4 regions of the Vibrio cholerae genome follow, and region 2 is predicted to be linked to each of the others. Evidence: predicted binding sites of a transcription regulator. Region 2 holds the regulator's gene; each other region holds the start of a gene.
What was found. The regulator PurR, encoded in region 2, represses purine synthesis genes. The targets are predictions, from matches to a motif close to TNANGNAAACGTTTNCNTNA.
Positions count from the first base shown of each region.

Region 1: a site for PurR is predicted at 1,701-1,720, ahead of F0316_RS08170 (phosphoribosylaminoimidazolesuccinocarboxamide synthase). Genes of this name have one in related genera too.
Region 3: a site for PurR is predicted at 1,796-1,815, ahead of pckA (phosphoenolpyruvate carboxykinase (ATP)). Genes of this name have one in related genera too.
Region 4: a site for PurR is predicted at 1,029-1,048, ahead of purT (phosphoribosylglycinamide formyltransferase 2). Genes of this name have one in related genera too.

Region 1 covers NZ_CP043554.1:1,760,512-1,763,822, forward strand. The annotation lists gene F0316_RS08155 (J domain-containing protein) at 1-635, shown strand, start outside; gene F0316_RS08160 (hypothetical protein) at 786-968, shown strand; gene F0316_RS08165 (hypothetical protein) at 1,260-1,658, shown strand; gene F0316_RS08170 (phosphoribosylaminoimidazolesuccinocarboxamide synthase) at 1,824-2,930, shown strand; gene F0316_RS08175 (hypothetical protein) at 3,132-3,311, opposite strand, start outside.
Region 2 covers NZ_CP043554.1:1,183,604-1,186,914, reverse strand. The annotation lists gene torD (molecular chaperone TorD) at 1-514, shown strand, start outside; gene purR (HTH-type transcriptional repressor PurR) at 921-1,931, shown strand; cyclic di-GMP riboswitch class I at 2,090-2,176, shown strand; gene F0316_RS05680 (TfoX/Sxy family DNA transformation protein) at 2,290-2,877, shown strand; gene F0316_RS05675 (TVP38/TMEM64 family protein) at 3,232-3,311, shown strand, end outside.
Region 3 covers NZ_CP043554.1:123,659-126,969, reverse strand. The annotation lists gene gspC (type II secretion system protein GspC) at 1-137, opposite strand, end outside; gene hslR (ribosome-associated heat shock protein Hsp15) at 367-744, shown strand; gene hslO (Hsp33 family molecular chaperone HslO) at 778-1,653, shown strand; gene pckA (phosphoenolpyruvate carboxykinase (ATP)) at 1,990-3,311, shown strand, end outside.
Region 4 covers NZ_CP043554.1:1,722,858-1,726,168, forward strand. The annotation lists gene F0316_RS07975 (AEC family transporter) at 88-963, shown strand; gene purT (phosphoribosylglycinamide formyltransferase 2) at 1,117-2,292, shown strand; gene F0316_RS07990 (thiopurine S-methyltransferase) at 2,385-3,041, opposite strand.

The DNA of each region.
Region 1 (3,311 bases), 580 kb from region 2:
TGGCTGAGATTTGGTATCGAGTCAACGCCAATCAGGACCCAGAATCTGAGCAAGGATACGCGCGTCTACTGGAACAAAAATTCAATCAGCAACGCGAAAGACAGCTCAACAGCATAGGTCAATTGGATAACCTGATTGATCGGGATCTTGCCCGACCCGCCAGCGCACTACCCGTTAATAAAGAAGCGCAAACCATCACCAGTGATTGGCTATTGCCGACTTTGGTGGCGCTCATCTTATTACTCACCATCATCACGATCCGCATGATATGGCGCAGACAACGCAACCATATCGTCGCGGTAAAACACGTTGACTACGAAGGGAAATGGAAAGAGCAACAGTTCATTATCAAAAGGCAAAAACAGCAGTTAGACCATCTCTATCAAGAGTGTAAACGGCTACAACAGAACCAAACCAGCGACCTTAACGGCCAAAAAGTTGCGATGGCCTACGCCTTAATGGGTTTTCACCAAAACCAACGGCCTGACGTCAAAATGATCAAGCTGCGCTACAAACAGTTATCGAAAATTTATCACCCTGACCTGCATGGCAGCGAAGAAGAGATGAAGCGCTTAAATAGCGCGGTAAAAATCGTGATCGATTCAGTTAACAAATCGTTACAGAAACAAGCATAACATCTGAAAATTCCGACTCAAGGCTTGAAAAATCAGCCTATGCGCAATCGATCTCCTTCTCATCCATAATTACAAATAGTTAACTTTTTTTATTTAGACGTGCCATAATCCGCGCGAAATTTACGCCTGATTTAGGTGGGAGAGAAGACAATGTTTAGCGTAGAAGGCATCTGTGATTGGTGTAAACAGCCAAAACTACTGACAAGACATGAATATGTGGATGGTAAAGCACATCATTCTTGTGAAAACTGCAATGAGTTTGCCCGAATGGATGTAAGGCAATTTAATTTAGCCGAGATGGCATTCCGAGAAAAACAACAAGCAGCTCGATAAACTGCATCCCCTTAAACTTGAAAAAGCGCCTTCTGGCGCTTTTTCTGTTTTCTCCGCACATACCTGTATAAGCTGCCGCACGGCTTCCGTGGCATTGCTCACAAAAACCGCATATACCTACTTTTTTCCACCTTTATCAACAAGAAATAAAACCAATACAAATCAAACAGATAACAAAAATCATCGTGTAGCAACGTGAATTTCTGTGCTTTTTTTATCCAAAAACCAGTTGCAAAAACAACCAACCAATAATACTGTATTTACATACAGCATGTATGGAGAGACAGTATTATGCTACACACTGAATTCAAACATTTTGGCTTACATAACTCGCCCACACTCAGCGCATTACGTGCAAAGAATGATCTGGGCGAGGCAAACCTGATGCTGCGACTGGCCAGTTTGTCAGAGCGCCCACAATGGATTCTCTATACCGCTCAATGTCAACGTCCGAACCGTCAATCACTCCATGAGCATCAGATCGATTGTGGCAAGGTTATCCATCTCAAAGCATCAACATGCCACTCTGAAGCAGAGATTGTCGCAAAAGCGATTGCCTGCCGAACCGCCAGTGCGATTGTGGCATCCAATGCGATAGATAGCGTGACTCAAAAGCAGTTGATTCACTTTGCCAAGCAGCATGGCTGTGAGCTGTTTTTTATTAAGCAAACCACGCATTCACTGCACTGATCCATAAACCACCTTTACTTAAACAATCTGGCAGGGATAAATTTAAGCAAACGTTTGCTTTTTGTCTGGCAGCATAAATTAGTTCTGGTATCATGCGCTCAGCCCGCGGTTTTTCACTCAGCGAAATCGCTAAAACGATGTTTGAATTCAGATAGGAATGTCTCAATGAGCCTTGCAGATCAAGTCCTTGCCGTCAATGACGACCTCCCCATTCGTACCCATCAGCCAGTACATAGCGGTAAAGTTCGCTCGGTTTACTGGCTGACTGAGCAAGACAGCCGACGCCTAATTAAAGAAAAAGGTTATCCGGTTGCAGAAGATGCCCCGCTGGCCATTATGGTCATCAGTGATCGTATTTCAGCCTTCGATTGCATTTGGCACGCGGAAGGCGGTGTCCATGGTGTACCGGGTAAAGGTGCGGCGCTCAATGCTATCTCGAATCATTGGTTCAAACTGTTCAAACAACATGGTTTGGCAGAGAGTCATATTCTCGACATTCCTCACCCTTTTGTGTGGATTGTACAAAAAGCCCGTCCTATCAAAATTGAAGCCATCTGCCGTCAATACATTACTGGCTCAATGTGGCGTGCTTACACCAAAGGTGAGCGCGAGTTTTGTGGTATTACCCTACCAGAAGGTTTAGAAAAGGACAGCCAACTGCCAGAGCTACTGATGACTCCGTCGACCAAAGGTATTCTGCGCGGCATCCCCGGCGTGCCAGAAGCCGATGACGTGAATATCTCGCGCCAAGATATTGAAGCCAATTACGCAGCATTCAACTTCAATCAACCACAAGATATTGACCATTACGAAACTCTGCTCAAGCAAGGTTTTGCTGTGATCAGCGAAGCGTTAAAAAGCGTGGGACAAATCTTTGTCGATACCAAATTTGAATTTGGCTACGTAGCAAATCAACAAGGACAGCAAAAACTGATCTATATGGATGAAGTAGGCACCCCTGACTCATCACGCATTTGGGATGCGCAGCAATATCAGCAAGGCAAGATTGTCGAAAATTCCAAAGAGGGATTCCGCCAATTTTTGCTGAACTACTTCCCAGACCCAGACATTTTACTCAACAAAGATCGCATGCCTGAACGTGAAGCGCTCGCGCGTGACAATGCTTTACCGCTGGAAGCGTTAATGGATATCTCGCGGACCTATTTGGGTATTGCTGAAAAGATCACGGGGCAACCTATCCATCTGAGTAATCAGCCAAAACAGGAAATCATCGCAATCCTAGATAAAGAATATGGGCTGATTGAAAGATAAACTCCATCTGCGGCTTTTGTTATGCCTCGCTGCTTTGAATCATAAGCCAGCGGCAAGCACGAGCCAGCAACGGATGAAAAACTAAGGGGCTTATTTGCTTGAACTACTTGGCGTTGCAGGTACACGGCAAGTAGCAAGGGTATAGCCCCTTAATTGCACTCCTACTGAGTGTTCTTCTACTCACCGCACCAGAGAAGTTCTTTAAAGCTTGATCAAAAACTCTTCTTGATTGGTAGATTCAATATGCGCTGCGCTTTTGCTTTGAATCGTGGTTAACTGCTGCTCATCCAAGGCGTAAGGCATGACTAAGGTTAATTCATCAATGCCTTCTTGTTTGGCTAATTTCACTAAAGTGATCACATTCGATTCATCACTCGAACG
Region 2 (3,311 bases):
GCAAAGCTTGAGCCGCGAAGTTAAACACTTGGTCGAGGCGCTCAATCGCTTGCAAGATCGCCAAGATGCACAGCTGGAGCTCGCTGCAGATTTCTGTGATCTCTTTTTGAAATCAGACCGTGATTCCGCCCTGCCCTATGCTTCTGTCTATGCCGATCAAGGTTTACTCAATGGCAAGCCTGCGCAGCAAATGCGTGAGTTACTCAGCGCACATGGGGTTAAGGTTGAACAAAATCTCAATGAGCCCGAGGATCATCTTGCCATCCAGCTCGATTTTTTAGCGCATCTAGCAATCAGTGCTAACCAAATTGAGCACTCAGCACAACTGAGTTTAGCGCTCCAAGCTCAGTCCGACTTCATAAGTCAACACTTACTCACTTGGCTACCTGCCTTTGCTGAACGTTGCACTCAATTTGATGCTTTCGGATTGTACTCAGCCGCCGCTCGTTTAGCGTTAGCCTTTATTCAGCAAGATAAACACTGTCTTGATGAGCTGATCCAAGAGACCCATTAGCCAGACAGGCAAAGCGGAAAGCCAGCCTATTTTATCTATCCCAAACGGCTTCGTGTGGTAGCCAACACCACGGCAGGGTCAAATAGGAAGGGGATAGACGAATTAATTGTGAAATGGCTTATAGTTTGGTGAATGAATTTCGTTGCGACGGAGAGATTTGCAGTCTAAAATCCATCCGCAAACGATAAAAACGAGTAAAAATTTCAACCGCTGTTTCTCGGCGGTTTTTGTTTTTTATTACTTTAGGTTTATTACTTTAGGCATAGTGATTGAAGCGCTTTACGTACGGCATAGTGTTGGACATGTGCTCGCACAGAGTGTGAAGATTCGCTCAGTCTCGCCTTACTTCTGCTGATTAAATCCACCGATGTTATTCGCTGGCAGCAGTCATCGACAGGAACACTCTATGGCTACGATTAAAGATGTGGCACGCCTTGCGGGCGTGTCAACCACTACCGTTTCTCACGTCATCAATAAAACTCGCTTTGTGGCAGAAACCACCCAAGAGAAAGTGATGGAAGCCGTTAAGCAGCTGAACTACGCGCCAAGTGCCGTGGCACGCAGCTTAAAGTGCAATACCACTCGCACGATTGGTATGTTAGTGACGCAATCTACTAACCTGTTTTTCTCGGAAGTTATCGACGGTGTGGAAAGCTACTGTTACCGTCAAGGCTATACGCTGATCCTATGTAACACAGGCGGCATCTATGAAAAGCAACGCGATTATATCCGCATGCTGGCCGAAAAACGGGTTGATGGCATTTTGGTGATGTGTTCAGACCTGACCCAAGAGCTGCAAGATATGTTGGATGCGCACAAAGATATTCCAAAAGTGGTTATGGATTGGGGTCCAGAAACGTCGCACGCCGATAAAATCATCGATAACTCCGAAGAAGGCGGCTACCTCGCGACCAAATACCTCACTGACCGCGGTCACACTGAGATTGCATGTTTGAGTGGTCACTTCGTCAAAGCCGCATGCCAAGAGCGCATTCAAGGTTTCCGTCGCGCGATGGCGGAAGCCAAGTTGACCGTCAATGAAGATTGGATCTTGGAAGGTAACTTTGAGTGTGATACTGCCGTTTTAGCGGCGGATAAAATCATTGCGATGGACAAGCGCCCCACGGCGGTATTCTGTTTCAACGATACGATGGCATTAGGTTTGATGAGCCGTTTGCAACAGAAAGGCATACGTATTCCAGAAGATATGTCTGTCATCGGTTACGATAATATCGAGTTAGCAGAATACTTCTCTCCACCACTGACCACAGTGCACCAACCTAAGCGTCGTGTGGGTAAGAACGCGTTTGAAATTTTGCTAGAACGCATTAAAGACAAAGAACACGAGCGCCGAATTTTCGAAATGCACCCAGAGATCGTAGAGCGCGACACGGTGAAAGACTTGACAAAATCCTAACTTTCTTGACAATTCATAACGCCTATATTTGAAAGCTTGTCACATAAATATGACAAAACATATGTAGTGCGAGTATTATTAGTAGGGCTCATTCTCACATTTGAAATATCAGTATGTGAGAATGACCCAAGAATGATTAATTTTTATCAGGAAAAATGTCACGCACAGGGCAAACCATTCGAAAGAGTGGGACGCAAAGCCTCCGGCCTAAACCAGAAGACGTGGTAGGTAGCGGGGTTACCGATGGCAAAATGCATACACTTTGTTGACTCATCATTGACACTATGAATGCATGCTTTTGCTAATTTTCTCGGACCTGACTTGGTGGCGTATGTAACAATACTCCGAGACTAACAGCATGGATAAACCAGTATTAAAAGATTCAATGCGGCTCTTTGAGCAGCTAGGACGTGTTAAATCTCGTTCAATGTTTGGTGGCTTTGGTATTTTCGTCGACGAAACTATGTTTGCGCTTGTGGTTAACGATACGCTGCACATCCGTGCAGATGACGCCACAATCGAAAAGTATAAACAGCAAGGTTATGAACCTTATGTTTACAAAAAACGTGGCTTCCCCGTTGTAACTAAGTACTACGCTCTACCTGAAGATTGTTGGAGTCATCCAGACTCTATCCTCAATGAAGCGCGTGCAGCACTGGAGGTCGCTAAGGCCGAACGTGAAACTCAAGCACAAGCGAAACCTGATCGTTTGAAAGATCTTCCTAACTTGCGTTTAGCAACAGAAAGAATGCTCAAAAAAGCAGGTATCGACACCGTCGAGTCTCTTCAGACTCTTGGTTCTGTTGAAGCTTATAAAGCGGTTCAACGAACTCACACGGCAGAGGTGAGTTTAGAGTTGCTATGGGCTCTAGAAGGCGCAATCGAAGGTAAACATTGGTCGGTGATCCCACAAAATCGTCGTGATGAGCTATTAAGGCATCTCTGAGTTTCATTTTGAGTTCATCAACGCCTGTAATCATCCTGTGTTTTTACACACCCTATATTTCATAACGCGTCCAAAGTGGCGCGTTATTTTTTTGAAAGAAAAACGGCCTTTGGCCTGTCTTTACTTTTAGGCTCTCTATGTATCTCCAGTAAATTCAGTGACAGACGATATACTTGAGTAATGAGCGATACTCTAATGACTTGGAGTGACAAGTCGGCGGTCACTGTGTGCACCCACATCAAACCAGAGATAGTCTATGGTTGGGTGAAGAATCGTAGCCCACACCGCTGAAGAGCCAAGTAAAACGGGCAATATCACGCCCCACAAACCATAAAGTAATGACTAGGTACTCGAATGTATAAAAAACTCATCATCGCCCTTGTTTTGATTGCCATTGCCGCGCTCTTGGTGACGCAGTTTAGCCAATACCTCAC
Region 3 (3,311 bases), 1.1 Mb from region 2:
ATCTTGCCCAGCGTCCACGCCGAAGCAACTAATAACAGTAGCGTTAATCCTTCGCTGATCGGCTTTTGCCACCGCAGCGTATTCTGGCTCAATAAACGCGGCCACGCTGCCAACGGAGGAAGTTGTTTAAATTCCATAAATTTCCACGTTATTCCTTTCTGTACTTTTTACGCTTCATATTGCGCAAATCTGTTTGTACAGATGTTTTTCAATACTTTATGCAGGCATCGCAATATAACACAAGCATAGTGGAGCGAAGTGTCTCAAACGTTAAATTGTCGACTTGCTTGAAAAACAGCCCTGCAAACACCATTGTTAAGCATGAATAATAGTCAAATGTAATAAGCTTAGAGAGGCAATGTGGCAATGAGTTCCAGCGCAGAAGAGGTGAGACTGGATAAATGGCTGTGGGCAGCAAGATTTTACAAAACACGCTCGCTCGCGCGAAATATGGTCGAAGGGGGCAAAGTCCACTATAATGGCCAGCGCGCCAAACCCAGCAAATCGGTTGAAATTGGAGCGCAAATCACATTGCGTCAAGGTCATGATGAGAAAACGGTCATTATTGAAAAGATCTCAGACCAACGCCGTGGGGCACCTGAAGCACAACAGCTCTATAGCGAAACGGCCGAAAGCATCACCAAACGTGAACGCAATGCCATGATGCGCCAACTCAACCCGAGTCCGGATCGACGTCCTGACAAGAAACAGCGCCGAGATCTACTCAAATTCATCCATCAGTAAATAGCCGGATTATTCCTTATGACGACACAATCAATGGCGAACAACATGCTACATCGCTATCTATTTAAAGACCTTTCTGTACGTGGTGAGTTGGTTCAACTGGACGACACTTACCAACAGATGATTTCCAGTCAGGAATACCCTGCCGCCGTACAACACCTCATCGGTGAACTACTGGTCGCCACCTCACTGCTGACAGCGACGCTGAAGTTTGAAGGCTCAATCACCCTGCAACTGCAAGGTAATGGACCGGTCTCTCTCGTGGTCATCAACGGCGATAACAACCAACAAGTGCGTGGCGTGGCTCGCTGGAAAGGCGATATTGCGGATGATGCAAGCCTACATGACATGCTTGGCAAAGGTCATCTGGTCATCACCATTGAACCTAAGCAAGGCGAGCGCTATCAAGGTGTGGTCGGTTTGGAAGGCGACACCCTAGCACAAGTGCTGGAAGGTTACTTTGAACGTTCGGAGCAGCTTAAGACCCGTTTATGGATCCGTGTTGGCAAACACGATGGGAAAGCTTGTGCCGCAGGCATGTTGCTGCAAATCGTACCCGATGGTAAAGGTTCAGCTGAAGATTTCGAGCATCTAGAACAATTAACTAACACCATCAAGGATGAAGAGCTTTTTGCGCTGCCAGCAGAAGAGTTGCTGTATCGTCTTTACAACCAAGAGACGGTGCAACTGTTCACACCACAACAGATCAGCTTCCGTTGTGGCTGCTCACGTGAACGCAGTGCTGCCGCGATTGTGACCGTCGCACGTGAAGAGATTAACGATATTCTTGCTCAAGATGGTGCCGTCGCTCTGCATTGTGATTATTGCGGTACGACCTACTCGTTTGACTCAGCGCAAGTCGCTGAATTGTATGCTCCCTCATCGGCGAACGGTTCAACCTTGCATTAATTCGCTACGTTTAACAAGCACGTAAAAACCGCCCAAAAGCCAGCTTATCGCTGGCTTTTTCATGCTAAAAAATCAATAAAATCAAAGAACCTAACAACAGTACGCCGTACTTAATTTCTGTAAAGTATTAATCTTGTGCTACTGGCGCAAAGGTTTGCGCACGCGATAAAATATCGATGCCAATATATGTGACGAGTTACCTAAAACCACAGAAACTTGGTGGGCAATATTTGAGCTGCCTCCCTGTTTTATCTCTGGTCCGTTGCTAGCATGGTCTATAGATAACAATTACATAAATTCTTACAAAATCCCTACAAAATCCTACAAGGAGCACCTATGACCGTTATGGAACATACTAAGGCTGCACAAATCGACCTAGCCCAATATGGGATCACCGGCGTAACTGAACTGGTTCGTAACCCGAGCTATGAAATGTTATTTGCCGAAGAAACCCGTTCAGATCTCGAAGGTTATGAACGTGGTGTGGTGACTGAATTGGGTGCTGTTGCGGTTGATACTGGCATCTTCACTGGCCGCTCACCAAAAGATAAGTTTATCGTTAAAGATGATACCACTCGCGATACGCTGTGGTGGACGTCAGACAAAGCGAAAAACGACAACAAACCGATCAATCAAGAAGTGTGGAATGACCTGAAAGCCTTGGTGACCAAGCAGCTTTCTGGTAAACGCGTATTCGTGCTCGATGGCTACTGTGGTGCCAACGCCGATACTCGCTTAAGTGTTCGCTTCATCACCGAAGTAGCATGGCAAGCACACTTTGTGAAAAACATGTTCATTCGTCCAAGCGAAGAAGAGCTGGCGCACTTTAAACCAGACTTTGTCGTAATGAACGGCGCAAAATGTACCAATGCGAAGTGGAAAGAGCACGGTCTGAACTCAGAAAACTTCACTGTGTTTAATCTGACCGAGCGCATGCAGCTCATCGGCGGTACTTGGTACGGCGGTGAGATGAAAAAAGGTATGTTCGCGATGATGAACTACTTCCTGCCGCTACAAGGCATTGCCTCTATGCACTGCTCTGCCAACATGGGTAAAGCGGGCGATGTCGCCATCTTCTTCGGTCTTTCTGGTACGGGTAAAACCACCCTATCCACCGATCCAAAACGTGCGTTAATTGGTGACGATGAGCACGGCTGGGATGATGATGGCGTGTTCAACTTTGAAGGCGGCTGCTACGCGAAAACCATCAAGCTGTCTAAAGAAGCAGAGCCGGATATCTATAACGCGATCCGCCGTGATGCTCTACTGGAAAACGTCACGGTTCGTAGTGATGGTTCGATTGATTTTGATGATGGTTCAAAAACCGAGAACACCCGTGTTTCTTACCCTATTTATCACATCGACAACATCGTAAAACCCGTTTCCAAAGGCGGTCATGCGACTAAGGTGATCTTCCTGTCTGCCGATGCGTTTGGCGTATTGCCTCCAGTTTCAAAACTGACGCCTGAGCAAACCAAGTACCACTTCTTGTCTGGCTTTACGGCTAAACTGGCGGGTACTGAGCGTGGCATTACTGAACCTACCCCAACCTTCTCCGCCTGTTTTGGCGCAGCGTTCCTCACTCTGCACCCAACTCAGTATGCAGAAGTGCTGGTAAAACGTATGGAAGCTGCGGGCGCCGAAGCCTATCTGGTTAA
Region 4 (3,311 bases), 540 kb from region 2:
GTCGCGCGCACACTTTTCCATCACCCACCATGACGTTCTGAATAAAGCCTGATAACTTGCGCTTTTTACACGTATCTCTCGCAAGCTATGTTTGAACAAATCATTGCCATTCTCTTTCCTGTGATGAGCTTAGTCTTGATTGGCTATTTGATTGGTCTCTGGCTCAAACCCGATTTTCGCCCGATCAATCGCATCAATATGGAGGCCTTTGTGCCCGCGTTGGTGTTTTCTTCACTGGTCAATATGCCACTGGATACGCAGCAAACACCTCTGTTGCTTGCCGCTCTTGTCGCGGTATTGCTGCCCGGTATTTTAATGCTCCTGATATGTCATTTGGGCCGTTGGTCATTTAAAACATGGGCTCCACTGCACATGTTTCGCAACAGCGGTAATTTAGCGATTCCCCTGTTTACTTATGCGTTTGGCGAAACCGCGCTCCCCTCTGCCGTGTTGCTGTTTGTGGTTTCCATGTGTCTGCACATTAGCTTAGGGGTGGCCATGCTGAGCAAAGGTAGCGTATTGAAAACCGTGCTCAGCGCTCCGGTCTTTTTAGCATCCTCACTGGCTTTACTGCTCAATCTAAGCGGAGTCTCTATCTGGTCCCCCTTGTACAACGCCACCGCTTTACTGGGACAAGCTGCCGTTCCTGTGATGCTGCTTTCGCTCGGCTCACAAATGATCAACCTGCGCTTAGCCGGGCTCAAAGTTGGCCTTGTTTCAACGGCACAATCTCTGCTCACCGGAGCCTGCGCGTTTGCGCTGATTTACTTTTTCATTCCACTGCCTCCCTTACAACTGCAAATGATGGTGCTGTTTACCATGTTGCCCCCCGCAGTGATGAATTATCTGTTCGCCGAGCGTTATCACATCGAGCCTACTCAGGTTGCGGCTATGGTGTTGTTTGGTAATTTCTTCAGCTTATTAAGCCTGCCCATATTGCTGTTTATCGCTCTTTCACTCTGATCCTGCTCGCCATAAAACTGTCATAAACTTGACCAGAATACGGGGTAATCTGACTGGCTACAGCGGGAAGCAAACGTTTTCTTTTGTGCTTTGTTCCAGTATCATGGCCGCTGTTTTTTGCTAATGTTGACTGAATGACTATAAGGATTGTCTATGTTTGGGACAGCGACTCGGGATAACGCAACGCGAGTACTTTTGCTTGGCTCTGGTGAACTTGGTAAGGAAGTCGCGATTGAGTGTCAGCGCCTTGGCCTCGAAGTCATCGCCTGTGATCGTTACGCTGATGCGCCTGCCATGCAGGTCGCCCATCGCAGCCACGTGTTTGATATGCTCGATGCCGATGCACTACAACAAGTGATTGATTTAGAAAAGCCACATTTCGTGGTTCCAGAGATTGAAGCGATTGCTACCAGCAAGTTAGTGGAGTTAGAAGCGCAAGGCTTAAACGTTGTACCTACCGCCAATGCAACTCGCCTCACCATGAACCGTGAAGGCATTCGCCGTTTAGCCGCTGAAGAGTTAGGTTTGCCCACTTCCGCGTATCAATTCGCAGACAGCTATGAGAGCTTTGCCGCGGCAGTAGAAAACATCGGTTTACCTTGTATCTGTAAGCCTGTCATGAGTTCATCGGGCAAAGGCCAAAGTGTTATTCGCACACCAGAGCAGATCGAAGCGGCTTGGCAATACGCACAACAAGGTGGACGCAGTGGCGCTGGCCGAGTGATTGTGGAAGGCTTCGTGGATTTTGATTACGAAATCACACTGCTGACCGTACGCGCAGTGGATGGCGTCCATTTCTGCGCTCCAATTGGCCATCGCCAAGAAGATGGCGATTACCGCGAGTCATGGCAACCACAAGTGATGTCAGAAAATGCCATTAAAGCGGCTGAATATGTGGCAGAACAGGTGGTTAACGCGCTTGGTGGTTATGGTTTGTTTGGGGTTGAACTGTTTGTGAAAGGTGACAAGGTCATCTTCAACGAAGTTTCCCCTCGCCCACACGATACCGGAATGGTGACGCTCATTTCTCAAGAGCTCTCTGAATTCGCTTTGCATGTGCGCGCGTTTACTGGTCTACCGATTGGTCAAATCGTGCAATATGGCCCATCAGCCTCTGCGGCGATCCTCGGCCAAGGCCAATCACAGAATATCCAGTTCAGTGGGCTTGATGACGCCCTAAGCATTCCTCACACCCAAGTACGTTTATTTGGCAAGCCAGATATCGCGGGTCGTCGTCGCTTAGGTGTTGCCCTGAGCCAAGGAAAAACGACGCAAGAAGCCACTGATCGCGCGATTGAGTGTGCGAAGGCCGTGAAGATTCATTACTAATTCAGCTCTTTATCTTTATCAGCACTATCAGAAAGCGCGCTCATTCAGCGCGCTTTTTTCATTTCTACTTAGTGGCGTTCAAAGAGTCAGAGTCACTCGCTTTTCTCAATCACCCAAACTTCTTCGGCAAAGCGGCTTAAGCCCGCTTGTGTGCGCTTATTCAGATGCGGATCTATGCTCGTATCTTGGTAAACTCTGCGCACCTCACACCCCATAAACAAGGTTCGAATTTCCGCTTCAGGAACCGAAAATGGCGGCCCTGACAACTCAGTTTGCACATAATCCATACTGACCAGCAAAATGCGCCCACCCGGTTTAAGCAGTTGCAACACGCGCTGCGCGTACTCTGCGCGCATCTCTTCCGGCAATGCCACTAGCGCCGCACGATCATAAACTAAGTCCACCGATTCAACAGGAGCTGTGAAGAAATCGCCGGTAAAAAGCGTAAGCTCATCAAACTGATACAGTTCATGTTGCGCATTGAGTCGGGTCACTGTCGGGGTATAGAAATGCTCGGCAAAGAAAGAACGTACCGCGATTTGACTCAGTTCAACCCCTTGAACACTGTCATGCTGATTCGCCAGCCAAATCAGATCTTCACTCTTACCACACAGAGGGACGAGCACTTTTTCACTGCGTTTAGGGGCAAGATCAGACCAAAAGCGGATCAATAGCGGGTTCACGTCTTCAAGGTGAAAACCAATCTGGTTCGCCGCCCATTTGTTATGCCAAAACTCAGGATCTCGCATCTTCTACTCCTTTTCATTTGCTGCCGCCAAGAGTAGCGGATCTTCTGCTCCCGCGGTAGCACGAATTTGTCCCTCCCCATCTGTTCGACGGTTACATTTCTTTACCTAAGGCTTTGGAACTCCATCGAAAACTCGAAGTCTGAATGGATGCCTATGTTCTTTCCAAACGATTTGAAGTTGCAGAACCTGAAATGGCAGATAGGCGCAGATGAGTGAATTCCAATAAACACAGACAGACTATGTGATTGGCGTGCGCGAACATCGCCTTTG